Regions from separate parts of the uncultured Exiguobacterium sp. genome, predicted to be linked through region 3. Evidence: predicted binding sites of a transcription regulator. Region 3 holds the regulator's gene; each other region holds the start of a gene.
The links. The regulator LexA, encoded in region 3, represses DNA repair genes until DNA is damaged. The targets are predictions, from matches to a motif close to CGAACATATGTTCG.

Region 1 (6,393 bases), 1.3 Mb from region 3:
TGCAAACATATAAGGCGAACGTCAGTCAGTTGAACGAACAGCGATCAGAGCAAGCGTTGTTGCTCGAAAGTCTGAAACGAGAACAACGGAAATTACTTGTCCTTCAGACGCAAATCATTGCGGAATCGGAGTTGAAGCGAAAGCTGGTCGTCCAGTTGAACACGAAGGTAAAAGCGTTGCAACAAGAGCAGTTCTCAAAAGCTGAAGAAGCAGAAATTCTCGCTGATCAGCGACAGTTGATTCAAAATGAACTGGCTGCACTGAAAGAAGCAGAACGAAAAGCAAAAGAAGAGGCAAAGCGACGGGCAATCGAGGCAGCACGTCAAGCCGAAGCGAAGCGAGTAGCGGAAGTAAAACGTCAAGCAGAAGCTGCGCGTGCTGCTGCAGCGAAACAACAGGAAGCGGATGCTGAGAAAGCACAGCCGCCCGTCCCTGAAGTCGAAGTATCTTCTGAAACACCCGATACACCAGCAGACGTTGATTCGAATCGTCCGTTTCATTTACCGGTGCAAGGTTATGTCTCATCACCGTTTGGTCCCCGGAACAATCCGCTGACTGGGAAACCAGAGATCCATAAAGGGATTGACCTCGTCAATGCGAAAGGAACGCCGATTCATGCGGCGGCGGGCGGTATCGTCCTCCGTGCCGGTAGTGCGACGGGATACGGTAATGTCGTCATGGTGACGCACTTGATCGACAGTCAGGTCTATACGACCGTCTATGCGCATCTGGATTCGATCGATGTCAAGGCGGGTCAAACGGTCATGCCGGGTCAAACGGTCGGTACGCTTGGCTCCACCGGTTGGTCAACAGGACCTCACCTGCATTTCGAATTGCATAAAGGTGAATGGGCGATCGGTCAACCGAATGCGGTCGATCCGGCACCGTATCTCTTTTGACATCCCATAGAATACTGAAAAGATAGGGTAACCTATCTTTTTTTGCTATACTGAAAAAAATAATGCGTTTTTTAACGGAAGTGGGGAATCAAGCGTGAAAAAATCTACAACAGCAGTGATCGCGGTCAGTACCTTCGGGCTTGGTTTAGGGGTAGGCGCCGTTGGAATGTTAGCAGCGGGCGGAACGGATTCCGTCTCGACATCATCGTCTTCTTCAAATGCGACGGGGGATTGGAAAAAAATCGATCAGGTCCGCCAGATGATCGAACAGAATTATTTAAAAGATGTAACGGACAAAGAATTACTCGACGGTGCGTTATCCGGTATGACGGAAGTACTCGATGATCCATATTCCGTTTACATGGATGAGTCGGAAACGGCATCATTCAATACGAATCTGTCGTCTTCGTTCGAAGGAATCGGTGCGACATTGGAGCAAAAAGGTGAGTCGATCGTTATCGTTTCTCCGATCAAAGGATCACCGGCCGAAAAAGCTGGTATTAAGCCGGGCGACGTCATTCTAAAGATCGATGGCAAGTCGACGAAAGGGCAAAAAACGGATCAAGCGGTCAAGAAAATCCGCGGTGAAAAAGGAACGAATGTTGTCTTAACGATTCAACGGAGTGGGCAGGACGCGATGGACATCTCGATCAAACGGGATACGATTCCAATCGAGACGGTCTATACGTCGACCGAGGACGTCAACGGGAAAAAGATCGGTGTCTTGCAAGTGACACAGTTCTCAGAACCGACGGCTAAAGAGTTCGAGAAAGGTCTTGCGAAACTCGAGAGTCAAAACATTGATGGACTTGTCATCGACGTCCGTGGGAACCCAGGTGGTCTCTTAACAGCTGTCTCAAGCATGATTGCACCGTTCATTCCGAAGGACGTTCCGATTTATCAAGTCGAGAACAATAAGGGAGAGCGACAGCAGGAATTCGGGAAAGCAGACGAGAAGAAACCTTATAACATCGTCGTGCTCGAAGACGGCGGATCGGCGTCAGCGTCTGAGATTTTAGCAGCTGGTCTGAAAGAGGGAGCTGGAGCGGATGTCGTCGGTACGAAATCGTTCGGGAAAGGAATCGTTCAAAGTGCCTATGATTTGAAAGACGGTAGCGATTTAAAGTTAACGACGAACAAATGGCTGACACCGGACGGCAACTGGATTCATAAAAAAGGCGTTAAGCCGACGATTGAAGTCAAGCAACCGGCTTACTTCAACGTCACGAAGATTTTGACTGATCAAAAGTCACTCGAAGTCGGCGATTATGGAAAATCAGTTGAAAATGCTCACCTCGTCCTCGAAGCAATCGGTTTCGAGCCAAAAGGACAGGATGGGTATTTCGGTGACACGATGAAGAAAGCCGTCGAAGCTTTGCAAAAGGATGCGAAGCTCGACGTCACAGGAAAAATCGATCAGCAGACAGCAGGTGAGATGGAGACGCGTCTCCTGAAGAAACTCGAGGACGATAAGAATGACGTCCAGCGGAAAAAAGCACTCGAGGTCGCTTCTCAATAATAAGGAATGGAAAGAGGTCTGAATGCGCGTGGAATTACTCGATGAAATTGGTTGGACCGCGATTAGTCTCATCGCCAGTCCGACCTTGTGGTTAGCACTTCTTGTCAGTTGGGTCATCGGCATCCGTCGTGTCAAACGGGAACGCGGACTATTTCGCTCCCGGACACACGGAAAACGAAGCGATGTCCTCGAAACACTTTTACCGGGGTTACTCGTCGGTCTCGTCCTGTCTGTCGTCAGCGGCTGGCTCGGATTGACACTGACGCCGCAATACGCTCTGTTGTTACTCGGACTCTCGAGCGTTTTACTGTTGATTGGCGTCGTGCGTTTGAACTTGCCACTCTGGTCGATCGTCTTGCTTGGACTTGCCGGCTGGTTCCTAATGGATGCACGTCTTGATCCGGTTCGAGCGGTCGAGCCAAAGATGATTTTACTCCTTGCCGCGTTAACGCTCGTCGCGGAATGTCTCCTCGTCTGGTGGCGAGGAAAGCGACGCCTGTCACCGTCACTCGTCGTCTCGAAGCGTGGTCGCTTCATCGGTGGGCTGTCTTCGAACAAGCTTTGGTTGTTGCCGTTGCTTGTCTTTGTTCCGGGCGACGTGCTCGAGACGTGGTGGCCACGTTATAACTTTCCAGAACTCGTTCCGATCGTTCTTTGGTTACCGATCGGCTTCAGCTTCCTCTTTACGGGTAAGCTGCCGAAAGAATTGATGCGTCCGCTCGTTCAAGGACGTTTAATCACGAGTCTTGTCGCGATTCTCTTGACGGTTCTTGCGTACGTGACCAATCAAGCCGAATGGCTGTACGGAATCGTTTTATTGATCGTCTTGCACATTTTGTTGCATCAGCGGGTCAAACGCCTGAACCGGGCGCAGACGCCATTGTTCCTCAATGGAACGCGTGGTGCCGTCATCCTCGGGACATTGCCTGATAAACCGGCTGCTGAGATGGGCTTGATTCCGGGTGAAGCAATCTATAAGGTCAATGGTGAAAAGGTCGACTCAGAAGCATCGTTTTACGAAGCGATTCAAAAACACAAACCGTATCTGCGTCTTGAAGTCATGAACCATAACGGAGACATCCGTTTTGCGCAACGTGCATTCTATGAACAAGATCATCATGAGCTCGGCATCTTGTTCGTCAACGAGCCGGTTCATGGTCGCACTAAAGTGCGGTCCTTACATTAACGAGTACATCCCTGTTACGGAACAGCCGTGACGGGGATTTTTTTGTCGGCAGAGAAATCGAGGCTCAACATTCGATGCAAAAAGAAACTTTTGCATTTTCGAAAAAAAGGGTAACTTCCTAAAAGGAGCACTTCATAATCGAATGTTTGTTCGTAAAGTGATACAATAGAAATAGATTTTTTAACGTGATGAGGGGGAAGCAAACGATGGATTTTGAACTCGTTTCACCATTTGAACCAGGCGGTGATCAGCCGACAGCAATCGAAAAATTGGTGACTGGGCTAAAACAAGGCGAACGACATCAGACGTTGCTTGGAGCGACTGGTACCGGGAAGACGTTCACGGTCTCAAACGTCATCAAGGAAATCAAGAAACCGACGCTCGTTCTTGCCCACAACAAAACACTAGCGGGACAACTCTACTCGGAGTTCAAGGAATTCTTCCCAAACAATGCGGTCGAATACTTCGTTAGTTTTTATGACTATTACCAACCGGAAGCATACGTTCCGTCGACGGATACGTTCATTGAGAAGGACTCTTCGATTAACGATGAGATCGATAAATTGCGCCACTCGGCGACGTCCGCCCTGTTCGAACGGGAGGACGTCTTGATCGTTGCGTCTGTCTCGTGTATCTATGGTCTCGGTAACCCGGAAGAGTACAACAACCACGTCTTATCCCTGCGTGTCGGCAATGAGATGGGGCGGAACGAGATGCTCCGTCGTCTGATCGACATTCAGTATGAGCGTAACGATATCGATTTCCAGCGCGGACGGTTCCGCGTCCGCGGAGACGTCGTCGAAATCTTCCCGGCGTCACGCGACGAACAGTGTGTCCGGGTCGAGTTCTTCGGTGACGAGATTGAACGGATCCGTGACATGGATCCACTGACAGGTGAGATCGTCGCGGACCGTGAGCACATCTCAATCTTCCCGGCGTCCCACTTCGTGACGGGGGATACCCGTCTGCAAAAAGCAATCGCAAACATCGAGAAGGAACTAGAGGTCCAGCTTGCGAAGTTACGCGAAGACAATCAGTTGCTCGAAGCACAACGGCTCGAACAACGGACGAACTACGATCTCGAGATGATGCGTGAGATGGGCTATTGCTCCGGAATCGAGAACTATTCACGTCATTTGAACTTGATGCCGGAAGGGGCAACACCGTATACATTGCTCGATTACTTCCCGAAAGATTTCTTACTCGTTGCCGATGAGTCGCACGTCACGCTGCCGCAAATTCGCGGGATGTACAACGGGGACCAGGCACGGAAACAAGTCCTCGTCGATCACGGCTTCCGTCTCCCTTCGGCAAAAGACAACCGTCCGTTACGGTTCGAGGAGTTCGAGGAAAAAGTCAGTCAGGCGATCTATATCTCGGCGACACCAGGACCATATGAACTCGAACATTCGAAAGAGATGGTCGAGCAAATCATCCGTCCGACCGGTCTCGTCGATCCGACGATTGAGATTCATCCGATTACGGGACAAATCGATTACTTGATGGATAACATCCGTGACCGGGTCGCGAAGAACGAACGTGTTCTCGTGACGACACTGACGAAGAAGATGGCAGAAGACTTGACCGATTACTTGAAAGAGAATGGCGTCAAGGTCAACTACATGCACTCGGAGATCAAGACACTCGAACGAATTGAAATCATCCGTGACTTACGACTCGGGAAATATGATGTCCTTGTCGGAATCAACTTGTTACGAGAAGGACTCGATATTCCGGAAGTCTCACTCGTGACGATTCTTGATGCCGATAAGGAAGGCTTCTTGCGTTCGGACCGTTCGCTGATTCAAACGATTGGTCGGGCGGCTCGGAACGCGGAAGGACACGTCATCTTGTTTGCCGATAAAATCACCGATTCGATGCAACGTGCGATCGATGAAACGGAACGCCGTCGCGCGATCCAGATGGCGTTCAACGAAGAACATGGCATTACGCCGCAGACGATCAAAAAAGACGTGCGTGGTGTCATCAGTACGACAATCGAGAGCGACGATACCGTCGAAAAACTTGAGAAGTTCAACAAACTCAAAAAACCGGAGCGTGAAACGTTGCTTGAACAGCTTGACCAAGAGATGCGTCAAGCGGCGAAAGACATGCAGTTCGAACGAGCTGCCGAGCTTCGCGACCTCATATTAGAATTGAAAGCAGGTGCCTAAGTTGGGAGAAAAGAAGAATCAGATTATCATCAAAGGCGCTCGCGTCAATAATCTACAAAACATCGATGTCGAAATCCCCCGCGATCAGCTCGTCGTCTTGACGGGCTTGTCCGGGTCAGGGAAATCGTCGCTTGCCTTCGATACGATTTACGCGGAAGGACAACGGCGTTATGTCGAAAGTTTATCTGCTTATGCTCGTCAGTTCCTCGGACAGATGGATAAACCGGATGTCGACACGATCGAAGGACTGAGTCCAGCAATTTCAATCGACCAGAAGACGACGAGTAAAAACCCACGTTCAACGGTCGGAACGGTCACAGAGATCTATGATTATTTGCGTCTATTGTACGCACGGATCGGTAAACCGATTTGTCCGAATCACGGAATCGAGATTTCGAGCCAGACGATCAGTCAGATGGTCGACCAAGTGATGGAGTTGCCGGAGCGGACGCGTCTGCAAATCCTCGCGCCAATCGTTTCCGGACGTAAAGGAACGCACGTCAAAGTGCTCGACGATTTGAAGAAGGAAGGTTTCGTCCGCGTTCGTGTCAACGGAGAGACGATGGATCTTGCCGAAGAGATCACGCTTGAGAAAAACAAGAAACACTCGATCGA
Region 2 (6,393 bases), on a different contig from region 3:
AAGTTGACGCCACACTCGACGTCGGAGTTCGCCGTTCGGCGTTTTCTACTTGTCGATCAAGAACGATATCTCGAGCAGGCACTCAAATGGACAAGATCAGATGATGAACATGTCCGGCGCTTAGCGTCTGAAGGAACACGCCCGCGTCTGCCGTGGGGACAAGCGATTCCGCGTTTGATTGCTGATCCGCGACCGGCGTTACCGATTCTTGATGCGTTACTGCAGGATCCGTCACTCTACGTCCGAAAAAGTGTCGCCAATCACTTGAATGATATTTCAAAGACACATCCGGAATATCTGATTGAACGAATTGAACGTCACTTAGGAACAGATCCGAACACGGACTGGATTTTACGTCACGCTTCCCGGACGTTATTGAAGCGTGGGAACTCAGAAGTCTTACAGTTATTCGGGCACGTCACGCAAGGTGAAGTGGCGGTCACGAACTTAGTCGTTTCTCCAGTGACAATCGGTGGAGAACTCGACTTCTCGTTCACGGTGACGAGTTCCGTTCCACAACGTTTACGCTTAGAGTACGCAATCGATTACGTCAAACAACGCGGAACAAGTCGGAAGGTGTTTCAACTGCGGGAGCGGGAAGTTAAAGGTGTGCTGCCAGTCGAACGACGCCAATCGTTTCGGAACATGACGACGCGTGTCCATTACCCTGGGACACACACCTTGACCATTTTGATTAACGGAGAGGCTTACGCGACAGCAACGTTTGAGGTCGAGGAGGAGAGCTGAATGCAAGGACGACATCCGGATTTTACGACGTCACGACTGTTTGTCGAAGCAACGGATGACGAATCGGGTTGCAAGTGGACACTGCATGCGTTACGTGAGAAAACGATCGTCGGGACGATTATTTTCACATGGAACGCATCGACCGGAAACTTACGTTATACAACGACGGATGAGGACGATCAGCGCGGCTATATCACAGAAGCGTTGACGTCGATTTTATCGTATCTCGCGCGGACGTTATTACTGACATGTGTCTACGGCGAAGCAGGCAGTAATACGGTCTGGCGCCGGAACGGCTTTCAGTGGCAGGCTGATCGACATGAACGCGAACTCCATCACTAAAGCCCCGCCTGCTTGAGCAGGACGGGGCTTATTTGGGATTAGACCGTTGTTTTGGACCAGTTGAAATGGTCGCAAATCGCTTCGGCGCTTTCACGTGCGCTTAATTGTTCCGTATCGAGGAAGAGATAGTTGACGTCCGGTAGTTCGCCTGGCAGCGAACGTGTCCGGTATCCGTCCGCCGTCTCGCGTAAGTCCTGTTCAGAAGCAGCGAGATCGCGCTTCGTTACTTTGTGCGTCAATCGGTTTTCGGTTGTGTTCCGGTGCAGACGAGTTGCGACCGGCGCATCCAGTTCAACGATATAGACGTCAGCACCCGCTTGTTCGAATAATTCGACTGTCTCTTCGATGAACTCAAGACCACCGCCTTCGACACCGAATAGACAGAGGAATGTAAACAGGACACCTTCGAGCGAACTGTTCGCCATTTCCTTGAACATCTCGCGCCGGATCGTATCCTTTAAGCGGTGATGTGCAGGTTCAGAGAAATCAAAATAAGGCAATAATAGGTCGATCGTCTGATGGTTATGGAAGACTTTCATCTCCGTCAACCGTTCGATTTCCTGACCGATCGTCATCTTTCCGACCGCTTGGGGACCAAGTAACAAGACAAATTTCATGGGCGAACCTCATTTCCTTTTTCTGCTAAGAATAGCACATTCCGACGAGTGACATCACTAGAACGTTTGTTCGTAATTTGATATAATTCAAGTATGAAGTCCCGTCGTGTCCTTGTCTGAAGGAGGACAACCATGCAAGAACAATGGAAAGCCGTCATCGGCTATGTAGGTATATATGAAGTCTCATCGCTAGGTCGCGTCAGGTCGCTCGACCGGACGATCGTGACGTGTCGCGGTGTTCGGCAACGACGAAAAGGTGTCTTGCTCCGTCCACGGCTCAATCGGGAAGGGTACCGGAAAGTCACGCTCTATCAACGTGGTCGAGGAGAGCGCGTGCAGGTCGGATTGCTTGTCGCACAAGCCTTTCTGACGAAAGACGTCACGGAAGCACGACTCGTCCGACGTAATGGTAAACGAATTGACGATCAGTTATCAAATTTAGAAATTCTGCCTTCGATTGATCAGCAGTATAACGAACTGCTTGGTGAGTTCGATCTCTTGTTAGGTCAACATGTGACGCTGTCACCGTTTCAGATTCGAACGATTCGCGCGCAGTACAAAAAAGGGGAAACAACCCGTCAATTGGCAGAGCAGTATCAGGTGACGGAGAACCGGATTCGCAACATTATCGATAAAAAGGAAGCACGTTACATTGGCTGAGCCCAGAATAAAGGAGCGTTTACCAGAGATGGTAAGCGCTCCTTTGATTTAAAACGATTGTTCGCCGGCACGAACGGTCTGTTGCAACGAACTGATGCGTGACTCGAGTACCGCACTATGTGTCTTCAGTTCCGTCTGCTGGTTGACGTGGTGTTGCATTTGATCACCGAGGACTTGGCTGTAAGAAGAGAGCTCCGACATCAACTGCTGAACGGACTGCAGATGTTCCTGCATGTTCGATTGAACGTGGGCGACGATTTGACGCTGTTGTTCGACGGTACCCAGTGTCGTCTCAATCGTCGTCGCTTCGGTCAACATTTGTTGCAAGTGTGCCATTGCCGTCTCGAGCTGTTGCGATGTTGAGAGAAAACGTTCAGTCATCTGCGCGATGGCTTGTTCGACTTGATCGAGTCCCGCCGTCCATGTCTGATTGACTTGACGGATGTGATCTGTACTCGTTCGGATATCGATTGCTAGTTTTTCGACTTCTTTGGCAACGACGGTGAAGCCACGACCGGCTTCTCCCGCACGGGTTGCCTCAATCAGCGCGTTCAGCGATAAACGGCGCGTCTCTTCAGCGACACGCTGGATGTGTGAAATTGAGATCTCCATCTGTTGCTGCAGATGTGAGGTCTGTTGCAAAATCTGCTCTGTCGTCGCGGATTGTTCCTTCAGTAACTGGCTTTCCTCTTGTAAGGTCTCAAGTGTCGTGTGATTCGTCTGAACAGTCTGTTGAAAACGGGTTACGGCATGTTGGCTGTTGAGGAGTGTCGTTTGCATCTCACTTAACGCATCGTGCCCTTGAGCAGTCAAACGTGTCGAGGCGACGATTGTTTGATCCATTTGCGACGATTGCGCAAGTAAAGAACCGGCGACTTCATCGACGGCTTGGACCGATTGATCCATCGCGGATAAGCGTGAGGAAAAGTGGGGCTGGACGGATTCGAGTTCCTGACTCGCTTGTTGCATCTCAGCCGTTAAATCTCCGATTTGTTGCATCAATTGATTGTATTGAAACGTCAGCTGTTGTAATTCAAAGGTCGTCGTCTTGAGCGTTAATGGACGATACGATCGCTTCGCATGCGCTTCTTCAATCTGTAAGGCGAGTTTCGATAGTGGGGCGAGTTGTCTTCTAATTCGTGAGCGAATCAAAAAGCTGATGCTAACAAGCGTAATCACGCTCACCCAGACGAGTGTCCAAGCTAAATCGCGAGCAGGAGCGATTAATTTATCACGATCGGTCGTTAGTAAAATGACGTCATCGAGTTCCGGAATCGTCATCGCGACAAGAAACTGATCTTGATTCGAAAAAGCATATGTACGCGCATTTTTTAAGTGCTGCAGTAGTTGTTTCCGTTTTGTCGGTTCGAGTGTCAACGGTCGGAACGCCTCACTCGTTTTCAGGCTTTGGAAACGAATCGAATAGTCGTCACGTGATAAGTCAGTTCGCTGTTGCTGTTGCAATCGTTTGATGGCACGCGAGCGGTCTGTCGCGTCATCCGGATACGCAAGAAACGTTGCCCGGACATTCGCGTCGAACATGGTTAACTCCCGCATCAGCCGTTCCTCAGTTGCTGCGACGGATTGTTGATACGATGCGTAAACGCTGAGACCGCTGATCACGATCAGCCCGATGGCAACGATCGGAATCAACCATCCATTTAGTTGTTGTGCTAATAATCGTTTTTTCATAAGCATAAAAAACATCTCCTCCCGTGTACCTATCGGAAGGAGATAAAGCAACATGTATGAAGGTGTTGTACGGCTTGTGTAAAGGTCTTGTGAATCTAATTCACGTAAACCGGAAGGACAGTCGCAAGATGTGTCATAAGTGCTTGTGTCTCTTCTTTTGGTTCAGATGTGACATAAATGATCAACGCAGCAGCAACGATGACGAAGATAGCGATAACGAGAATGATGAAGAATGGCATCTTACTTTTTCGTTTTTCGGCTTGACGGTCCATGAAAGATTCCCCCTCAATGATGTAGACGATAGACATATTTGTTTGATTCCCTCTCCTCTTGTTTGAAAACCTTGGAAAAAGAGGGGAATGTGTAATTTAGAGGGAATAGAGTAAACATCTGAAATGGAATGAGGAGGATGTGGTCGTGCTTACGTTGCTCAATTCATTGTTGTTGAACTTTTCCCTATTGATTGCGACATTGTTGTTCGCGTTTTTACCATTACGACGGATCGAGAGAATTTCGCCCAACTCCTCCTTACAAGTCCGACTCGTGATCGGTTGTATCGCCGGTGTGATTGGTGCACTGTTGATCTTTAACAGTATCTCCTATGACGTTGCAAAGATTGATTTGCGTCTCGTTGCGCTCGTCACGGCATATTTTTATGGAGGATTAGTGAGCGGTAGCATCACGATGTTGTTCATCATCGGTGCCCGATTTGCGGTGACACCAGCTGGCGAATACCAAGGATTGATTCTGACGACCTTGATCTGTGTCGCGTTACTTGTGACAGCGACGATTTATCGCCGGTTCGCTGCTCAACGGATGAAAGATTATCTCGTATTGCTTGGAACTGGTATTGCGTACAGCTTACCGGCGCTCTATTTATTGACGCATACGTTCGAACGGTTTTTAGAAATTGCGTTCGTTTATATCATCGTCATCATGATTGGTGGCTACGTCACCTATCGTTTCTTACAGGAACTAAGGAAGCACTTTTTGTTCGTACATACGCAACAGGAACTGGCTTTAAAGGATGGACTGACGCAACTCGGAAACCGCCGGAAACTCGATGAGACGTTAGCCGAGTACGCTCAGAACGGAACGGTCTTTTCCGTCCTCATTCTCGATCTCGATCATTTTAAATCAATCAACGATACATACGGTCATGAAGGGGGTGACGTCGTCTTACGACAACTCAGTCATCTCTTACAATCGTATTGTCCGGAACAGGGCGTCGTCGGTCGGTACGGTGGTGAAGAGTTTGTCTTACTATTGCCGGACGTACCACTTCGACAAGCGGAACGACTGGGGGAACGGATTCGCTCTGCCTGCGCCGATCAACACTTCGTTTATAAGGAGCATCCTGTGTTTCATATCACGTTATCGCTAGGGGCTGCTTCATCCGATCAAGCATCGACTGTATTTGAGACCGTCCAGAAAGCGGACTTAGCATTGTATGAAGCCAAACAAACCGGTCGGAATCGCGTCGTCTGTTACCGAGATCCTTTACTGTAAATAAAAATTGCCCCGCTCGACCAAATGGTCAGGCGGGGCAGTTGTGTTTAGCGATGCAGTAACGAAAATACATCATGACGTTCAAAATCAGCTAAGATATTCGGTGCGATCAACTGACGGATCGTTGTTTCGTCCGCCCAGAGATACGCGTCGTGTTCCACTGATAATTGAACGTCCGTTTGATGCGTCGAACAGACGTACATCAAGAGAACGATTTGCCGATCGGGATGCGTCAGGAAGCTCGAAGCATAGAGCAGACGCTCTGGCGTAACTGTCAACTGTGTCTCTTCTTTTATCTCGCGAACGAGACTATCGAGCGGCAGTTCACCGAAGTCAATCTTGCCACCCGGGCATTCCCACGTCCCACCACCGAAGTCAGCAGCAGCGCGGCGAACGATCAGGAGACGTTGCTCGTGAATGATGATGCCTTTGACGGCAGGAACGATCGCTGTCATCTGACGGGACTCCGCGACAATACGACGGGATCGGTTCCTTCTGTTTCGACGAGGTGTTGATCGCGTAGATAGATTCCGCTCTCGTCAGCAAGCCCGAAAGCACTGTCTGTGCTTTCTTCCGTAAAGGATTGCGTGAGATGGGCAGCTTCGCCCCACGTCTCGTAATGGACACAGATGACCGCGTCGTTCAGTAAGGCAAGACCAGGCAAGCGAAGACGTTGATTGTCGCGTTGGTCGATCTCCGGAATGATACACCGTTCGGGCGAAATGAGGGCACCGGCTGAAAAGCCGGCGACCGGAACACCATCTACGAAACGCGACTGAATGATGTCACCGATCGGTGTACCGACCAAGTATTGCTGATATAATTC
Region 3 (6,393 bases):
GGCAGGAACGACATAAACGCCGTCTGTCGAATCGACTTTCGTTGCGTAGTCTTCTGAATCCTTGGCGTGCTTCAACATACGGAGTCCATCACGGAGCCACTGGATCGCAGAACCAGCGACGAAAATAGAACCCTCAAGCGCATATTCGACTTTTCCATCAACGCCCCAAGCAATCGTCGTCAGGAGTCCGTTATCAGAAGAAACAGCTTTCTCACCCGTATTCATGAGCATGAAACAACCTGTTCCGTATGTGTTCTTACCTTCACCTGCTTCAAAGCATGTTTGACCGAAGAGTGCAGCTTGTTGGTCACCAGCGATTCCGGCAATTGGCACTTCGTAACCGAAGAAGTGATACGGTACTGTTTTATCGTAGACTTCACTCGATTGACGAACTTCTGGCAACATCGATGCAGGAACACCGAGGATATCGAGTAACTCTTCATCCCATTTTTGTTCATAAATGTTATACATCAATGTTCGTGAAGCGTTCGTGTAGTCCGTGATGTGCGTTTTTCCACCAGACAGTTTCCAAACGAGCCACGTATCGATCGTACCGAAGAGTAATTCACCGTTCTCCGCTTGCTGACGCGCACCTTCAACATTGTCGAGAATCCATTTGACTTTCGTACCAGAGAAGTAGGCATCAATCAAGAGTCCTGTCTTATCACGGAACTTCTGGTTTAAGCCTTGTTCTTTTAAGTCATCACAGATACCAGACGTTTGACGTGATTGCCAAACGAGTGCATGATAAACGGGTTTGCCTGTTTCTTTGTTCCAGACGACCGTCGTTTCACGTTGGTTCGTAATGCCGATTCCAGCGATTTGCTCAGGTTTGATATCTGCTGTTCCGAGTGCTTCTGCCATGACAGCAAGAATCGAACCCCAGATTTCGTTTGCATCATGCTCGACCCAGCCTGGTTGCGGGAAGTATTGTTTGAATTCCCGTTGTGCCGAGTTGACGATTTTCCCATCGTGATCGAAGATGATCGCACGTGAGCTTGTCGTACCTTGGTCGAGTGCTAGGATATACTTGTTTTCCATTTCGAAATCCCCCTTGAGCGGTATGTGTTAGTGAAACGTGATCTTATTAGTAGATCAATTGATAGATGAACACGGCAAGCGCTCCACCGATGATTGGACCGACGACTGGAATCCATGAGTAGCCCCAGTCAGAGGAACCTTTATTCGGAATCGGTAGAATGGCATGCGCGATACGCGGTCCAAGGTCACGGGCTGGGTTGATGGCGTACCCTGTTGTACCACCAAGCGATAGACCGATGACGACGACGAGTAAACCGACGATGAGTGGTTTTAAGCCATCACCAAATGTCGTTAAACCGAGTGCCAAGATTCCGAAGACGAGAACGAATGTCCCGATGATTTCAGAAATCAAGTTCGACGGTGTATGACGAATTGCTGGACCCGTTGCGAACACACCAAGTTTTGCAGCTTGATCATCAGTCGCTTCAAAATGTTTCATGTAATGAAGCCAAACGAGAATGGCGCCGATGAAAGCTCCGACAAGTTGTCCGGCAATGTAGACAGGAACGTCTGCCCATGGTAAATCAGAGTTCAAAGCAAGTGCAATCGTTAAAGCTGGGTTCAAGTGCGCACCACTCTCAGCAGCGACGAATGCTGCTGTCATGACGGCAAGACCCCAAGCGAACGTGATGACGATCCATCCGCTGTTTTCCGACTTCGTCTTTTTCAAGACGACACCGGCGACGACACCATCCCCGAGCAGAATGAGGATCATCGTACCGATCATTTCTAGTACAAAGTTATTCATGCAAAAACCCTCCCTTTGGATTAAAGCAGATAATGGTCTTTCTACTTTAAATTACTCCGATTTGAGAACGTTTTCAATACATATAATTGAAATATAGGAATGGAAATTTTTTATTTTGATGTTTAAAGATACGAAAAAGTGGATAAGAAAACACCTCGTCTTGCCTGCAAGCAAGCAAAAGAGGTGTTAACGACGACGCTTTTTTCTTTTTTTAGGTCGAAACCAACTACTGGAATAATCTAGTAGAATATGAATCGTACTCGCTATCATGATGCCGATGACAAACGCAGGCAGGGAAGCGAACCAAGAATCGATGGTCTCTGACGCGATGATTTGAAAATACAAGCTGAGAAATAATAAGGGGATCACAAGTGCAGCGCTATAAAGGAGTCGAATGACATCCCCGATGATCAATCCGTGTGACCAAATTGAGCGATGGGGCATGATCTTGACATACGGCATCCACAGAACTCGAAATGGTCCGAAACGATAATAGGGTTCTGATTTTAAATCGAGGTCGGGTGACAACCAAAGGGTACCGACAGCGATGCCGATGGCGGTCGGTAACCAATCCGTTTGTTGCGTTGCGACCGAATACGCAACGTAACCCGTCAATGCGACGGTATTGACGGTATCATGTACATTTCCTGAAGGCATGAAAAAAGACCAGTCGTAACTGGTCCCTCCGTCAATGAATCGTCCGATACACGCCGATTACCTTACCAAGAATGGAGACATTATCGAAATACATCGGATCCATCGAGTCATTTTCTGGTTGTAGACGTACCTGTTGATCTTCTAAGAAGAACCGTTTCACCGTCGCTTCGCTATCTTCGGTCATAGCTACGACGATTTCTCCGTTTTCTGCTGTGTTTTGTTGGCGTACGATGACACGATCGCCGTCAAGAATACCTGCGTTAATCATCGATTCACCATCGATCGTCAACATGAAGACTGTTTCATTTCCTACATAATGTGCAGGAAGCGGGAACTGTTCTTCGATATTTTCAATCGCTGTAATCGGAAGGCCCGCTGTGACTTTCCCGATGACGGGAACATGGACAATGGCTTCCGTGATTTCTTCAGGCTTATCAAGCAATATCTCAATCGCACGTGGTTTCGTCGGGTCACGGCGAATCATTCCCCGTTTCTCGAGTCGATCCAAATGACCGTGTACCGTCGAGCTAGACGCGAGTCCGACTGCTTCTCCGATTTCACGAACTGATGGTGGATACCCCTTCAGTTTCACTTCAGAGACGATGTAGTCGAGAATCTCTTGTTGGCGCTTAGACATTTTCCGCATACGAATTGCCACCTCTTTCTGGATTGAAGTTTGAAATGTAAGAATATATGTTTCTAGATTCACTATAACATAGAACAAATGAGCGTACAAACAATTGTTCGACATTTTGTGTTGACCGAACACGGGTTCTGTGTTTATTATGAGTTATGCGAACAATTGTTCCGAGAACATTTATTCTAACTCATTCATTTCATATTTGGAGGGATTCATGATGATTCATTCGATTCGTACTCATGCTTTTTCAATTCTCTTCTATGCCTTAAGTATTGCCTTCGTGATCTTTTTACTCATACCACGTCCGGATGAAAAGGTAGCGCAATTGATGACCGCTTCCGTTACGGTCGATGAGAACGCTACAGTCGAACAAATTGCAGAAGTTTACAATGACGGTTCGATGTCAGATGAAGAATACGTCAACTGGTTGATCAAAAATAATGATGTCGAGACAAAACATGTCATCTCAAAAAGCAAAATCGTTGTACCAATCGCACAACAATGACAAAATGGAAAAGTTGTGAAAGAACGAACAGGGATGTGAGGTACGATGAAGGTCGTGATTTATTGTCGGGTATCGACCGAAAAAGAAGCACAAGATAGCTCGATTGAACGCCAACGAATGGAGCTTTCGAAGGTCGCGTCTCAAAAAGGGTTTGATGTCGTAGATATCGTCTCTGAAAAAGAGAGTGGATATGATGTCGATCGCGAAGGGATGCTGACGGTTCTTGATCATGTGACACGTGACGCAGTAGATGCAGTCCTCGTGACGGATGATACACGGATTGGTCGAGGGAATGCGAAAATCGCTATTTTGCACACGTTTAAAAAGCACGGTGTTCGGTTGATGACACTTGATTCTGATGGAGAATACCAGCTTGCTGATGCAGAAGCAATGGTCCTTGAGATTGTCTCGCTGGTGGAAGAATATCAACGGAAATTGCATAACGCTAAAATCGCGCGTGGCATGAGGCGAGCGGTCGAGCAAGGTTTTCGCCCGGAGCGTAATCTCAATCGTCAAGGAGAGAACGCTGGGCGTAGTCGAAAAGACGTACCGATCGAAGAAATCGTACGCCTCCGAGAACTCGGACTGACGTTTTCAGATATCGCCATTACGCTTCGCGGGATGGGACATGATATCTCAAAGGCGACGGTCAATCGTCGATATCTTGAATACCGCGAAATGACGCCTAGCCCGGAATGAGAAGCAAGTAACCTGTCGACTGACACGGTTAACTTGCTTTTTTTTGTAAGCTCTTTTACAGTAAGAATACAATTGAACTACTCAAGTTTGAGTCATAGAGAAAGAGGGATTCCATGTTATCACAAGAACAATTAGATCGAATCAATGCATTAGCGAATAAATCAAAAGTCGAGCCGTTATCGGAAGCAGAAACAGCAGAACAAAAAGAGCTACGTGCTGCGTATCTCGCAGCATTCCGTGGATCGTTCAAAAACCAACTCATGGGCATGAAGATCGTTGATGAAGAGGGCACGGACGTAACACCTGAGAAATTAAAACAAGCACAAGAAGAAGAACGGAATAAACAATAATCGTTTATTTCTTCTATAGAAGAAAGGAGGTCTCCGTCAGGTGGACCTCCTTTTTGTTGGAGTGGTTAGATGAGGAAACATTGCACGATAGCAATACATCTTAATAACGATCTTTCATCAATTCATGCATCCTGTATGAGTCGATAGAACGGCTATAGATAGCGCATTTATTTTAATGTGACATACTATTTAGAAAAGTTGTATCACATTTAAGAGTGTGCTAAAATGAGTAGGAATTTGTGAAAAAGAGAGAGGATGATTGTTTTGACGAACATGACGACAGTAGAACAATTAGCAATTAATACGATTCGTACCTTATCGATTGATGCCGTACAAAAGGCGAATTCGGGTCACCCAGGTATGCCAATGGGAGCAGCACCGATGGCATTCTCGCTTTGGGCGGATCATATGAACCATAACCCTAAAAATCCAGAATGGTTCAACCGCGACCGTTTTGTACTTTCAGCCGGACACGGTTCGATGCTTCTCTACTCACTCCTCCACTTATCGGGATATGATCTATCAATGGATGATCTTAAATCATTCCGTCAATGGGGATCAAAAACACCAGGTCACCCGGAATACCGTCACACGGCTGGTGTAGATGCGACAACAGGTCCACTTGGTCAAGGGATCGCAATGGCAGTTGGTATGGCGATGGCAGAACGTCATCTTGAAGCAAAATACAACCGTGACGAGCTCAACGTCGTCGATCACTTCACATACGGAATTTGTGGAGATGGAGACTTAATGGAAGGTGTCTCAGCTGAGGCGGCTTCACTCGCAGGTCACCTTGGTCTTGGTAAATTGGTCGTATTGTACGATTCAAACGATATCTCACTTGACGGCGATCTCGATAAATCATTCTCTGAAAACGTCCAGAAGCGCTTCGAAGCGTACAACTGGCAAGTCATTCGCGTAGAAGACGGAACGGATATCGATTCGATTTCGAAAGCGATCGCGGCGGCACAAGCAGAGACGACAAAACCAACATTGATCGAAGTCAAGACAGTCATCGGTTTCGGTTCACCGAACAAATCAGGTAAATCGGCTTCTCACGGTGCACCACTCGGTGAAGCGGAAATCAAATTGACGAAAGCTAGCTATGTATGGGATCACGAAGAGTTCTACGTCCCTGAGGAAGTCAAATCATTGTTCGACGAGCGGATCGTCCAACGTGGTGCTTCTGCGGAAGACGCATGGAACGAAACGATGAAACAATACGAAGCAGCGCATCCAGAATTGCATGCGGAACTCGTTCGCGCAATCGCAAACGAATTGCCAAGTAACTGGGAAGCAGATCTTCCGACGTACGACTTGTCATCAAAAAAAGCGACACGACAAACGAGTGGTGAAGTCTTGAATGGCCTTGCGAAGAACGTTCCGACATTGTTCGGTGGTTCAGCTGACCTTGCAGGATCAAACAATACAATGCTCAAAGGCGAAGCAGACTTCGATATCGACCCGAGCGGTCGTAACATCTGGTTCGGTGTACGTGAATTCGCAATGGCTGCGGCTGTCAACGGTATGGCACTTCACGGTGGCGTCATTCCTTACGGCGCGACATTCTTCGTCTTCTCGGATTACCTCCGTCCAGCAGTCCGTCTTGCTGCGTTAATGGGACTACCATCAATCTTCGTCTTGACGCATGACTCGATCGCTGTTGGTGAAGATGGTCCAACACACGAGCCAGTCGAACACTTGATGAGCTTCCGTGCAATGCCGAACGTCACGATCTACCGTCCAGCAGACG

Region 1: a site for LexA is predicted at 3,744-3,757, ahead of uvrB (excinuclease ABC subunit UvrB). Genes of this name have one in related genera too.
Region 2: a site for LexA is predicted at 1,766-1,779, ahead of ACHWTJ_RS14840 (NUMOD4 domain-containing protein). Genes of this name have one in related genera too.

What each region holds. Positions count from the first base shown of each region.
Region 1 covers NZ_CAXYJR010000005.1:374,419-380,811, forward strand. The annotation lists gene ACHWTJ_RS03595 (peptidoglycan DD-metalloendopeptidase family protein) at 1-899, shown strand, start outside; gene ACHWTJ_RS03600 (S41 family peptidase) at 994-2,418, shown strand; gene ACHWTJ_RS03605 (PDZ domain-containing protein) at 2,441-3,604, shown strand; gene uvrB (excinuclease ABC subunit UvrB) at 3,811-5,778, shown strand; gene uvrA (excinuclease ABC subunit UvrA) at 5,780-6,393, shown strand, end outside.
Region 2 covers NZ_CAXYJR010000007.1:158,462-164,854, forward strand. The annotation lists gene ACHWTJ_RS14825 (DNA alkylation repair protein) at 1-747, shown strand, start outside; gene ACHWTJ_RS14830 (GNAT family N-acetyltransferase) at 748-1,089, shown strand; gene ACHWTJ_RS14835 (AAA family ATPase) at 1,128-1,706, opposite strand; gene ACHWTJ_RS14840 (NUMOD4 domain-containing protein) at 1,839-2,366, shown strand; gene ACHWTJ_RS14845 (methyl-accepting chemotaxis protein) at 2,415-4,064, opposite strand; gene ACHWTJ_RS14850 (hypothetical protein) at 4,154-4,330, opposite strand; gene ACHWTJ_RS14855 (GGDEF domain-containing protein) at 4,476-5,567, shown strand; gene ACHWTJ_RS14860 (NUDIX domain-containing protein) at 5,615-6,022, opposite strand; gene ACHWTJ_RS14865 (Type 1 glutamine amidotransferase-like domain-containing protein) at 6,019-6,393, opposite strand, start outside.
Region 3 covers NZ_CAXYJR010000005.1:1,714,215-1,720,607, reverse strand. The annotation lists gene glpK (glycerol kinase GlpK) at 1-1,041, opposite strand, end outside; gene ACHWTJ_RS10885 (MIP/aquaporin family protein) at 1,088-1,789, opposite strand; gene ACHWTJ_RS10880 (metal-binding protein) at 1,976-2,446, opposite strand; gene lexA (transcriptional repressor LexA) at 2,478-3,092, opposite strand; gene ACHWTJ_RS10870 (hypothetical protein) at 3,304-3,591, shown strand; gene ACHWTJ_RS10865 (recombinase family protein) at 3,637-4,290, shown strand; gene ACHWTJ_RS10860 (DUF896 domain-containing protein) at 4,404-4,640, shown strand; gene tkt (transketolase) at 4,896-6,393, shown strand, end outside.